Regions from separate parts of the Peribacillus sp. R9-11 genome, predicted to be linked through region 2. Evidence: riboswitches for the same ligand, from Rfam matches in the RefSeq annotation. Region 2 holds a riboswitch; each other region holds the start of a gene.
The links. Region 2 has a riboswitch for S-adenosylmethionine ahead of RE409_RS01745 (methionine ABC transporter ATP-binding protein). Riboswitches for the same ligand answer to the same signal wherever they lie in the genome.
Positions count from the first base shown of each region.

Region 1: it holds a riboswitch for S-adenosylmethionine, as region 2 does, so the genes downstream of both, RE409_RS22415 (2-hydroxyacid dehydrogenase) here and RE409_RS01745 (methionine ABC transporter ATP-binding protein) in region 2, are expected to answer to the same signal.
Region 3: it holds a riboswitch for S-adenosylmethionine, as region 2 does, so the genes downstream of both, RE409_RS16455 (bifunctional homocysteine S-methyltransferase/methylenetetrahydrofolate reductase) here and RE409_RS01745 (methionine ABC transporter ATP-binding protein) in region 2, are expected to answer to the same signal.
Region 4: it holds a riboswitch for S-adenosylmethionine, as region 2 does, so the genes downstream of both, RE409_RS24640 (5-methyltetrahydropteroyltriglutamate--homocysteine S-methyltransferase) here and RE409_RS01745 (methionine ABC transporter ATP-binding protein) in region 2, are expected to answer to the same signal.

Region 1 is NZ_CP133763.1:4,613,114-4,616,271, forward strand. Features, by position in the region: gene RE409_RS22410 (FGGY-family carbohydrate kinase) at 1-720, opposite strand, end outside; gene RE409_RS22415 (2-hydroxyacid dehydrogenase) at 739-1,740, opposite strand; SAM riboswitch class I at 1,883-1,973, opposite strand; gene RE409_RS22420 (molybdopterin oxidoreductase family protein) at 2,132-3,158, shown strand, end outside.
Region 2 is NZ_CP133763.1:339,826-342,983, reverse strand. Features, by position in the region: gene RE409_RS01755 (MetQ/NlpA family ABC transporter substrate-binding protein) at 1-305, opposite strand, end outside; gene RE409_RS01750 (methionine ABC transporter permease) at 327-977, opposite strand; gene RE409_RS01745 (methionine ABC transporter ATP-binding protein) at 991-2,013, opposite strand; SAM riboswitch class I at 2,375-2,486, opposite strand.
Region 3 is NZ_CP133763.1:3,407,923-3,411,080, reverse strand. Features, by position in the region: gene RE409_RS16460 (MOSC domain-containing protein) at 534-1,169, shown strand; SAM riboswitch class I at 1,296-1,394, shown strand; gene RE409_RS16455 (bifunctional homocysteine S-methyltransferase/methylenetetrahydrofolate reductase) at 1,498-3,158, shown strand, end outside.
Region 4 is NZ_CP133763.1:5,068,530-5,071,687, reverse strand. Features, by position in the region: gene RE409_RS24645 (PTS sugar transporter subunit IIC) at 1-35, shown strand, start outside; gene RE409_RS24640 (5-methyltetrahydropteroyltriglutamate--homocysteine S-methyltransferase) at 135-1,238, opposite strand; SAM riboswitch class I at 1,323-1,423, opposite strand; gene RE409_RS24635 (hypothetical protein) at 1,630-2,067, shown strand; gene RE409_RS24630 (glycerol-3-phosphate responsive antiterminator) at 2,273-2,815, shown strand; gene RE409_RS24625 (MIP/aquaporin family protein) at 3,051-3,158, shown strand, end outside.

The DNA.
Region 1 (3,158 bases), 1.4 Mb from region 2:
TGTATCACCGCCTCCTACTACGATTAAAACCTTTTCGTCCAATCCCAGCATCTGAGCCATATTCGGTGTAATTTCACCAAGGATCGAACCAGACGATTTTAATTCGGGTAACAAGTCTACCGATATCCCGAATTGTTCACACAACTCCTCTGACCATTCTTGTTTCTGAACATCATATAGCAGTGTTTCGGTCGCTTGTGATGGCTCATAGACGAGCACGTCACTTAATTTATAGGCAACCCACTCACTGATGCTTGTAAAGTATTTAATTTTATCCCATAATTGCGGCTGCCTCTTTTGCAGGGCGACCAGCTTTAAAGCTGAAAACAATGCAGAGGGTAATCTACCTGCCCTTTCATAAATAAAAGGTTGATTTGAAAACTCCTTTTCCCATTCGCGGCCTCTATTATCAATATTAGGTAACCCGATAAACGAGTGCCCATCCTGATCCTGCAAAACAATTCCTTGCCGTTGACTAGTGGACGTTATTGCCTTGATTGAAATGTGCTGAGCTTTAGCCATCGCCTTTTTTGCTAATTGAATAAGCTGTTTCCAAAGTAATTCAGGTGAAAAGTATCGACTATCAGGATAAAGAGGTTCAATTTCATATTGTATATCCTCTCTCTCAATAGAGACGACTTCACCTGTTGTCTCAACGATAGCCACTCTTGCATTTCCAGTACCGATATCAAATACTAAATAACCTTCTTTTATAGCCATTTTTTTCACTCTTCTTTCTTATGACTTAACTTCTAGATTTTTTCTGTTATATAGAGTTGGAATCTGAAGAGTATGTTGTGTTGTCCACTTTGTTAACGCTTGGTTCATTATTGAGACGTGATGATCCTCAACCTCATAACTTGCGCCGGCAAGATGAGGAGTAGCTAATACATTGGGCAATTTAATTAATTCATAGTCACTTTGTTCAGGCGGCTCTTGATAAAACACATCTAATATCGCCCCCCTAATCTTTTGTGCTTTTAATACTTGTACAAGCGCATCTCTTTCAACCACGACAGCCCTTGACATATTTACAAAGATTGCCTCTTCTTTCATCAGTCCCAAAAAGTGTTCATTGATCATCCCGATCGTTTCCTCTGTTCTAGGGAGGTGTATGGATACCACATCACTTGTCGAAAAAACGTCTTCTAAAGAAGCCCGAACATGATTAGGATTATCACTCTCTACATAAGGGTCATAGTATTTTATCGAACATTGAAAACTTTCAAGAACCGCTGCAATTCGCTGGCCCACGGCCCCAAACCCCACCATTCCAATTGTTTTCCCAGAAATTTCATTTCCTTTAAACTTTAAATAGGCTTGGAGATAGTCTTCATTCCATTTTTCCTCCTTCAACCATTGATTGGAAGGAATGGTATGCCTTAAAAATGTAAGGAGATTACCGACAAATAATTCTGCAACAGCCTGAGCATTACGTGCTGGAGTGAAAAAGACGGGAAGTCCCCTTTTTGTTGCAGCTTCCACATCAACATTAGAAGGCATGCCACGACACACACCCACAAATCTCAATTCAGGTACTTCAGCGAATACTTTTTCTGTTACTTGATCTAACTCAGTAATTAACCCCTCCGCCTTAGACTCTTTTAATAAAGAGATCAACTCTACTTCGTTATAGGCCCTTCCATTTTCCTTCCAAGGTTGATAGGTAGCCTTTCCAAATAACTCGTTTAATTCCTTGATGCCCGCTTCGTTATATGGTGCTGTTACTAGAATGTTCATTTTTACATCTCTCTCCTTTATGTAACGACTTTACCTGTCAGTAACTCACTTCTTAAAAATAAAAAAATCTCTTCCCGCTAAGACGGAAAGAGATAATTACTTCATAATATCGTTCTCACAACAATAAAATAAAAGGCCACTCTTTCTATCTTTCAAGCTTCGCTTGCTGGAATTGGCACAATAATGTTGCCGAGGCTTCAAAGGGCCAGTCCCTCCACCTCTCTTGATAGAAATTTTACAATATTATATTGGTTTAACTATTTTTTCAATTAATAGAATATACCAAATATAATGAATTTCAAAACGGAAGTCAATATTTATTTGAACTTTCTAAATATTCTCTCCGTATGATATAATCTATGAATCATTTTTTTCATGAAAGGATACTGACATGCAATCATATAAAGATATAGAAAATGGTGTAGTCCTTTCTGTCTGTTCTCTTGATTGCCCAGACCAATGTGGTTTACTTGTACACAAAGAGGATGGAAAAATCAAGAAAATTAGTGGTGACCCAAATCATCCAGTGACGAAAGGGAATATTTGCAACAAGGTTCGGAATATGGGTGAACGGATTTATGATAGCAAGAGAATTAAGAATCCTTTAAAACGCGTGGGAAAAAAAGGTGAGGGGAATTTCACCATTATTAGTTGGGAAGAAGCGATCGAAACGATCACAAATCATTGGAAAAATCTTATTTCAGAGGAAGGGGCACAAACCATTCTTCCTTACAGTTTCTATGGGAATATGGGGAAACTCGCTGCAGAAGGAATGGATCGCCGTTTTTTTAACCGCCTCGGATCAAGTCAACTTGACCGGACCATCTGTTCAGTTGCTGGCTCAACAGGCTACCGCTACACAATGGGGGGGAGCTACGGTACAGACCCAGAAGAGATGACCGAAACTAAGTTATTCATCTTTTGGGGAATCAATGCCGTAAGTACAAATATGCATCAAGTAACACTCGCACAAAAAGCAAAAAAATCAGGAGCTAAAGTCATTGTTATTGACGTTCATAAAAATCAAACCGGACGAATGGCCGATTGGTTCATTCCCATTCTCCCAGGGACTGATGGTGCACTAGCATTAGGAATCATGCATATACTCTATAAAGAAAAGCTAGTGGATCGATCGTTTTTAGAGGAATATACGATTGGTTATGAAGAGCTAGAAGATCATCTTGAGCAATATCAGCCACAAATGGTTTCTGACATAACAGGCGTTCCCGTAGAAGACATATACAAATTAGCTAGGATGTATGGGGCGATTTCCCCTTCAATGATTCGGATTGGAAATGGTCTTCAGCATCATGATAATGGCGGGATGAGCACTCGGACGATTGCCTGTTTACCTGCTTTAACAGGACAGTGGCTAGTAAAAGGCGGAGGTGCAGTTAAATCCAATTCAGGATTTCTCT
Region 2 (3,158 bases):
AAATTTTGATCGTTAACAAATTCATCGAAGTAGGCAACTGTTTGGAATGAATTCGCATCAATTTCTCCTTCACTTAACGCAAGGTTCGGTTGGATATAATCATTAAAAGTAACAAGTTCGATATTCAGCCCATCCTTTTTCGCTAAGTCAACAATGTATTCCCATGTTCTCGTATCCCCGCTGCTGACACCGACTTTCACTGTTTTCACATCATCTGAATTACCTGTTGACTCCGCTTTGTTTCCACATGCTGCAGCCACAATGGCCAATGCCAATACCATGATCGTTAATAAGATTTTCTTCATTTCTCCTACCTCCTGTTATTTTTATCTTCTTCTGATTTTTCTTGAAACAAAATTCCCGGTGGATTGCAATAATTGAACGATGATCACGAGCGCCGCTACTGTGACGACCATCGTCATCGTATCGAACCTTTGATAACCGTAAGCTAAGGCTAAATCTCCTACCCCACCTGCACCGACAGCACCTGCCATGGCCGTAGATCCAACAAGGCCAATTGTCGCTGTTGTAAATGTAAGGATCAACGAACTAAGTCCCTCGGGAATCAAAAAGCGATAAATGATTTGCCATGTCGTCGCCCCCATCGCCTGAGCTGCCTCGATGATCCCTTTGTCCACTTCCAACAGGGAGTTCTCCACAAGCCGGGCAATATAAGGAGCCGCGTAAAAGATTAGCGGAACAATGGCCGCATTCGTTCCGATCGCACTGCCGACAATCATTCTGGTAAACGGAATAAGTGCTACAAGCAAGATGATGAAAGGAACCGACCGCAATATATTGATGACCGGGTTCAATACATTAAAGATCCATTTATTCTCCAGGATGTGACCCTTTCTTGTAATGACAAGTAAGATTCCTAGCGGAAGTCCAATCAGCCCGGAAAATATCAATGAGATGGCTACCATATAAAGTGTGTCACCGAAAGCTGTCGACAGCTGGTCTGCCGTTATTTCCATTCCCCAAAGCGTATTACCCATTTATCTGCACCTCCTGGACGAGAATCCCCTCATCTTTAATATATTGATAAGCCTTGTCCACCTCTTTTTTGTTCCCTGTCACTTCAATAATTAAATTTCCAAAAGGTGTTTCTTGAATTTCAGAAATATTAGCTGATAAAACACTTAAATGAACATCATATTTTTTCGAGATGGTTGAAAGTAAAGGATTGCCTGATGTAGTACCAATAAAGTTAATTTTCCAAATAATCGGAATATATGATCCGGTATTTTTCAGGAAACTTTGTGGGATCTCGTCGTGAATAACAGTTCGTACAAAGTTTTTTGCGATACCTGTTTGGGGCTTCGCAAAAACTTCGAAAACCGAACCTTGTTCAACCACGCGTCCGCCTTCCATGACCGCAACCTTATTGCAAATTTCCCTAATTACAGACATTTCATGAGTGATTAGCAAAATGGTAATATTGTATTCTTTATTAATTTTTTTTAAGAGCTGCAGTACAGCACTAGTTGTTTGTGGATCCAATGCTGACGTCGCTTCATCACACAAAAGAATCGATGGGTTGGTAGCCAACGCTCTAGCAATCCCTATTCGTTGCTTTTGACCGCCAGACAATTGTTCCGGATAACTCCTTGCTTTACTTGATAAGCCAACGAACTCTAACAACTCGCCTACCCGCTCTTTGATTTCTTTACTAGGGGTTCCCGATAAAACTAGCGGCATGGCAATATTATCAAAAACTGTCTTTGAGTTAAGTAAGTTAAAATGTTGAAAAATCATGCCAATTTTTTTCTTTTCTGCCCGTAATTCCTTCGGGTTCAATTTGGTTAAATCCTTCCCCCCAACAATAACCTGTCCATCTGAAGGGTGTTCGAGTAGATTGACTAACCGAATCAACGTACTTTTTCCGGCTCCACTATAACCGACAACACCAAAAATATCGCCTTTTTCAACTGTCAAATTAATTCCTTTCAAAGCTTCAACAGTCTGTTTCTTTGTTTTATATACCTTTTTAACATTTTGAAATTCAATCATTCTGTCTCCCCCCACGCTGTTTATTTGTACGAATTCATTATCCAGAGAAGAGCTTTGCAAAGTTTCATAATGATAGGGTTAAATTTTCGAAACTCACGAGTAATTGCTCACAATTCACGAGTAAATGTGTGAAACTCACGAGTAATTGCGCGAAACTCACGAGTTAATCTGTCAAACTCACGAGTAATTGCTCACAATTCACGATTAGTGCGTGAAACTTACGAATAATTGCACCAATTCTCCAAATAACCATATACATTCTGAATAAACAAAAGAGGCCTCTTCCGTCATCAGACAGAAGAGGCCTCTTTTAGAAATAAAAAAGAGTAAACTCTTAATTTAATTATCTAAGAAAAGCTCCTTCTTATCTTTCAAACTTTCGTCCGTTGGAATTAGCACAGTATTTTTACAAAAGTAAAAACCCGCTGCCGAGGTATCATAGGGCCAAGTCCCTCCACATCTCTTGATAAGAAATAACGTATTTATTTAATTATGTTCCTCACTATATATTCAAATTTTACTAATGTCAACTCTATTTTGAATAATCTAAAATATTTTTACAGTATAATTTTTAATCGTTCATTTAACTATACCTTAAGACAGGTCAGATTTTGCCCTGCATACCATGTATACGGGTAACCTAGGCATAGACTCTATTACAAAAAAACGAAAACATTACGAAGTCAGTCAGGATTAGGACTTCCTTCCTCATAAGGAAAGCTCTGTATCTTGATGAAATAACGGCAAACCTTTGGCAAACTCACTATTCAGGTTGCTACTCACGGTCTGCCTTATCCATGCGGGGAGCTCCCTGCGCCCCCCACTCTTATAATCTTTTGATTGGGGTTTACGTTTATTTTTGAGTTTTTGACCATTTTTTGATAGCAAACTTTCGGTACGTTTAGTATCAAAAAAGAAAAAACAATAATAAATAGTACCATATATATGCGGTTATAAACTTTTTTGCATCTGTTTTAAATGTGTGAGGACCCTTTGCCCTCATATCTGTAATAATAAAAGTTATTTATTATTACAGCGAAGGAAGACTACACATGTGTTTTTTCATCTTTAGCACTATTATAAAAGCTCTTTCCTTAGAAGAGTTTATTTCTTTTAATTAAAAAACACTCGGTAGAGTTTGAATT
Region 3 (3,158 bases), 2.6 Mb from region 2:
ACCCTTGGTTTTTTTAGTAAGAAAAACGAAATGGTTCTTTTTGACAGAGAAGAAGCTGAGAATTTAAAAAGAAAAGGTAGTGTTTTAGGCTGATGTGTTTTAATGGAGTGATTCTGAGCAGAGCAAAATATTATTCTGAAGATGATAGTGTCATTCAGTAAGGCGATATATGGCTGATCTTTATTGTAGGGATTGAGTAGTGGATTTGAAGAAGGCAAAAAAATTCGCTCCCTGAAGAGCGACAAAGAGGAAATTAATCGTGAAATCAACATATAGGCGACCAATTTTGTTTTTCGACTATATATTGTGTTCATATTCTACCATATTTAATTCTGAAATAGCAACCAAATTACCGAAACTATAGTACGATTTTTCTGAAAATCAGTAATTTTCCACCATTTCTCCCGGAAGTAGACGTTTTTATCTTCTCTGAAATAGTAAAGTAATTAAAATAGATGCAGAATAAAATGAATTTTTAGTATAATGTATTCATATAAGGATGATATAAAGTAAATAGGATTGGAAGATGTTAATTGGAAAATGGAAAAATCGTGTCCCTTCAAGCCGGAAAGCCTAAACAGGAAATGTTTTCGAATGTTAAGATTTTATCAGCTATGGATAAAAAAACTTTGGATAATGTGACCGTAACAAAATCAGGAATAGTTGGAGACGGAGTAGGGAATCTAAAGTTCCATGGAGGCCCTGACCGTGCATTGTGCATTTATCCTTTTGAGCATTACTCATTTTGGAATGAAAAATTCTCTAAACAGCTTGATATCCCTGCTTTTGGTGAGAATTTAACAGTAGCTGGGATGATGGAAACTCAAACGTATATCGGTGATATCTATCAAATAGGTGGGACAATTGTTCAGATCACCCAAGGACGAATTCCTTGCTCGACTATTTCTCATTTTAACCAAGAACCTAAGTTTTTGACATCAGTGATGAAAACAAGTTTTACTGGTTATTTTGCAAAGGTCATTCAAGAAGGAGTTATTAAAAAACAAGATGAAATTGTTTTATTAGATCGACTTCAAGAAAACATCTCTGTATATTATGCAACTGAAGTGATCCTGCATAATCGAGACGGACAGGATGGAGCTCATGCTCTACTTTCTGTAGATTCGTTAGCGGTGGACTGGAAACAAAGGATATTAAAGAGAGTTTAAACTTTGAAGGATGTATGATCTTAGTAGAAAAGAAAAAAATGACTATCAAACTATTGAAATTGACAGATTATTAATGTAAATTAAATATAAACAAATTTTGAAATGTTAAGAAAACTTTATAAATGGATCTTATCGAGAGAGGTGGAGGGACTGGCCCGAGGAAACCTCAGCAACCAGCTTAGGCAAAGGTGCTAAATCCAGCAAGCAGAGCTTGATAGATGAGGAGAATGTTTCAAAAAACCTTCTTCTTTGAGAAGGTTTTTTTTCTTTTCTCTCATACTCATAGAAAACGACAAAAACAGAATTGTTTTTGAGAGAGGGTGTACATATGGATTTTCGTAAAGAATTGAAAGAAAGAATGCTGGTTGGAGAAGGAGCAATGGGAACATTATTATACTCATATGGAATCGATCAATGTTATGAGGAATTAAACTGCACTAATCCTGATCAAATTGAATCCATTCATCGTGCCTATTTAGAAGCAGGTGCTGATATTCTACAATCGAATACTTACGGAGCCAACTTTAATAAATTGAAAAGGCATGGTCTTGAAGATGAAGTAAGCCGAATTAACCGACAGGGAGTTATCCTTGCTAAAAAAGCTGCAAAAGGCAATGCATTTGTATTTGGTACTATAGGGGCTCAGCGAAGTATCCGTAAATCGGATTTAAGCATGGAAGAAATTAAGCGAGGTTTTCGTGAGCAGCTATATAGTCTGCTTATAGAAAATCCTGATGGGATTCTCCTTGAAACATTTTATGATCTGGAAGAACTTGAAACCGTGTTGCAAATTGCTAAAAAAGAAACGGAATTGCCAATTATTGCAAATGTATCGATGCATGAATTAGGTAATCTTCAAAATGGGATCCATTTAAATGAAGCATTTCAAAAACTCGAGCAATTGGGTGCTGATGTTGTTGGTGTGAATTGCCGTCTAGGTCCACATCATATGATTCGCGCCTTGGAAGAAGTGACTTTGCCAAAGCATGCGGCTATCGCTATCTATCCAAATGCTAGCCTACCGGATTACGTGGATGGAAGACTAGTTTATAAAGCAGTGCCTGAATATTTTGGCTCAAGTGCCCTTGAGCTTCGTGAGCAGGGTGCCACGATAATCGGTGGGTGTTGTGGAACAACACCACTTCATATTCAATCTGTGAAAAATGCGATTGGGAGTTTAGTTCCAGTAGAAGAAAAAATGACGAAAGCACGTGAAATCGAAATAATTGAAGTGAATCATAGAGAACTGGAACTACCCCTGCATGAGCAGGCCAAAACTGAAAGAACGATTCTTGTTGAACTTGATCCGCCGAAAAAATTAGGAATTGAAGGTTTTATGGCTGGTGCGGAGGCATTAAAAAATGCGGGTGTTGATTCGATTACATTAGCTGATAATTCACTTGCTTCGCCGAGGATATCTAATGAGGCGCTGGCCAATTTGTTGAAAAACCAATTAGATGTAAATCCAATGGTGCATATTACGTGCCGTGATAGGAACTTAATTGGCCTTCAATCACATTTAATGGGGCTTCAAACGGTGGGGTTGAACGAGATTCTGATTATCACTGGTGATCCTTCAAAAATAGGGGACTTCCCAGGTGCAACTTCAGTCTATGATTTATCGTCATTTGACTTAATTAGTATGGTAAAACAATTTAATGAAGGTCTTTCCTATTCCGGTCAAAGTCTTGGTCAACGGGCAAATTTTAAAATTGCGGCTGCCTTTAACCCAAATGTGAAATATTTGAATAAGGCCGTTCAGCGGATGGAAAAGAAGATTGCTTGCGGTGCTCAGTCCTTTTTGACCCAACCGATTTATTCAGTCGATCAGATTGAAGAGGTTTATGAAGCGACAAAACATATAGATACTCCGATTTTCGTCGGAATTATGCCGTTAACGAGCACACGAAATGCGGAATTTATCCATAACGAAATACCGGGTATTAAATTACCTGATAATGTAAGGCGGGCTATGGCTTTAGCAGGGGA
Region 4 (3,158 bases), 980 kb from region 2:
TTAAAGCAGAGGATTATAAATTGCATTTTGATTAATAACTCAAACTTCCTCATGAAATAGAGGATGCTGATATATAGACAATATAGAAAGAGCAACGCTTTATTTGAATGCGTTGCTCTTTCTATAATATTTCTTTATTCCCAAACTTCTTTCGCTACATCAACAATAAATTTCAACTTTTCCCATTGTTGTTCTTCCGTTAGCTTATTGCCATGATGGGTGGAAGCGAATCCGCATTGTGGACTTAAGCATAATTGTTCGAGTGGCACGAATTGTGAAGCTTCTTTAATACGAGCTATAACTGCTTCTTTGTCTTCGATTTCTCCATTTTTTGAAGTGACGACTCCTAGAACAACTCGTGCTCCGCCATTTGGAATGTATTCTAACGGTTTGAAATCTCCTGAACGGTTATCGTCATATTCCAGGAAGAATCCATTTACTTTTTCTTTTGCCAATAATGTTGGTGCGATACGTGCATAGCTTCCTTCAAACGCCCACGTTGATTGATAGTTCCCGCGACATAAGTGTGTCGTGACGACCAAATCCTCTGGTTTTCCCTCCAAAGCCCCATTAATTACGCGCAATGCTAAATCAATTAATTGTTCTCTAGAGTATTTTCCATCTTTGAACTGAAATTCTGGAGAGGAAAGTCTAGCAATATAAACATCATCCAATTGTAAGTAACGTACACCAGCTTCATAAAAGGCCTTTAAAGCATATTGATACGCTTTAATGATGTCATTTGCATAGTCTTCGATATCAGGGTAGATGTCTTCATTATAAACACCCACAGCAAATAATTGATTGGGACTAGGAATGGTTTGTTTCGTAACAGCACGTCCGGCAACGATTTTGTTCAATTCAATAAAGTCATGAATGAAGGGATGTTCAGGATTGAATGAAACCTTCCCAGTATTGCGAATATTGTATCTCTCTGTTTCCACGCCATCGAATGTGAGACCTTTTTCAGTTACATACCCATCGATTCCATTTAAATGCTCTAGGAAGTCAAAGTGCCACCATGTGCGTCTAAACTCACCGTCCGTTACTACCTCTAATCCAACTTCAATTTGCTTATCAACAATCCGCTTGATTTCTTCCGTTTCAACTTCGTGAAGTTGCTCTGCAGTAATTGTGCCGTCTTTAAATTGCTTTCTAGCATCATGTAAATTATCCGGTCTTAATAAACTCCCGACGTGATCTGCTCTAAATGGTGCCTTTGTTATAGTGATTGACATGTTTCATTCCTTCTTTCTTTTTATAAAATAAAAAACCTCTTCTTTTAAAAAAAGAAGAGGTGTTGGCTACTAAGCAATTTACTCTTCTTATCTTCAAGTTTTTACACTTCTGGAATTAGCACAGTACATTAAAGTCTGTTGCTGAGGTATCAAAGGGCCAGTCCCTCCACCTCTCTTGATAAGAGTTGTCTATTAAATTAAGTATGACTATACAGATAGTTTTAATAAAGGTCAAGGGTGAAAGGTGTAAAATTTAGAATATGCCGATTATTCACCAGGACCTTGCATGTTATGAAGGGTTAACTACATTCGTGAAGACAGCATATGCTATAACTGACGTTCCATATGGAATGAAGTTACCTGTAAGTTAAGTTGGAGGGGGAAAACCACGATGAATACGTTCAATCCATCTAATATTTCCGGGAATGGTTTACCGATAACGTTAACTGCGTCTATGCTAGAGCGAATTATAAAGATGAAATCAGGTGAGCAGGATGTTAAAGTCGAGATTACGCCAGTACATATAGTGCTTTTCGGAACGACGGAAGTGAAAAAAATGATGTTTAAGAAAAACGTGCCTTTCCGTATTACATTAAAACCGATTCACGTGGAAAAAAGAACGATTTCATTTGAATTAGTAGAAATGAAGCCTATTGATAGGAATTTTATTAACCAAAAGATATTTAACAGACCGCCATTTTTTGAATTTGAAAATAGAATGATCAAAATGAATTTTAATGCTTGGAACATCGTGAAAAGAATACCCGTGGGCACTATTAAATCGTATGAGTTGGTGGAAGGTGCATTAAAAATTAAACTTTCATTATGATGAATTGAAGAAAGGGTAAGCAATTAAGGAAATGATAGCATTCTTACCTGTACTATTTTAAAGGGGATACCAGGTATGTTAGTGTAAGGATATGGTAAAGGACGATTCTTCAATAAGAAATATTGTGTTTGATAAATCAAGTTCTTTAAAATATACTAAATAACTAAAAGTTTTGAGTTTTTCCGGTAGATAAGGGGGAAAATGAATGGACCAGAAAATTTTGCCTGCTTCGGCAAGCATGAAGGATTTCGAAAGATTTCTAGAAAGTTCCTATGAAATAGGTGTGTTTCTTGATTTGCATATATCACAATTGAAAAATGTAAGCTTAATGGCAAAGCAGCATAATAAGAAAATGATTTATCATGTCGATTTAATTCATGGTATTAAAAGTGATGAATACGCTACAGAATTTATTTGTCAGGAGTATTGCCCATATGGCCTGATTTCAACAAAATCCAGCGTGATTTTGAAAGCGAAGCAAAAGGGTGTTATTGCCATTCAACGAATCTTTTTAATTGACTCACATGCGTTAGAGAAAAGTTATAAGCTGGTACAGAAAACAAAGCCTGATTATATCGAAGTTTTGCCTGGCGCAATGCCTTGGATGATTAAAGAGGTAAAGGAACGCTTACAAACTCCTATCTTTGCTGGAGGGCTCATACGTTCTTCAGATGAAGTCCTGAATGCCCTTGAGGCAGGAGCTTCGTCAATCACGACTTCAAAAACTGAATTATGGGAGATGTTTTAATTTCAGATAGGAGTTGATGTGTGATAGAGGAAAAAAAATACAGAAAAAATCATTTGTTTTTATATAAATTAATTGACAGCGTTTTCACTACCTAGTATATTTACATTACAAGTTAATACATGTGACGGAGATTAGGAGATTCACACCAGACATACTCATTTTTTGAGGAAAGTTCTGCTGTGAATCTCCTTTTATTTGTTGGTAAGGCATCATTCTATAAGAGGAGGGGTTATGTATGACTCCATTTTGGGGAGAAGTAGTAGGCACGATGATTTTAATTTTATTTGGTGCAGGTATTGGGGCAGGATCTTCCTTAAAGGGATCTTATGCCAAAGATGCAGGC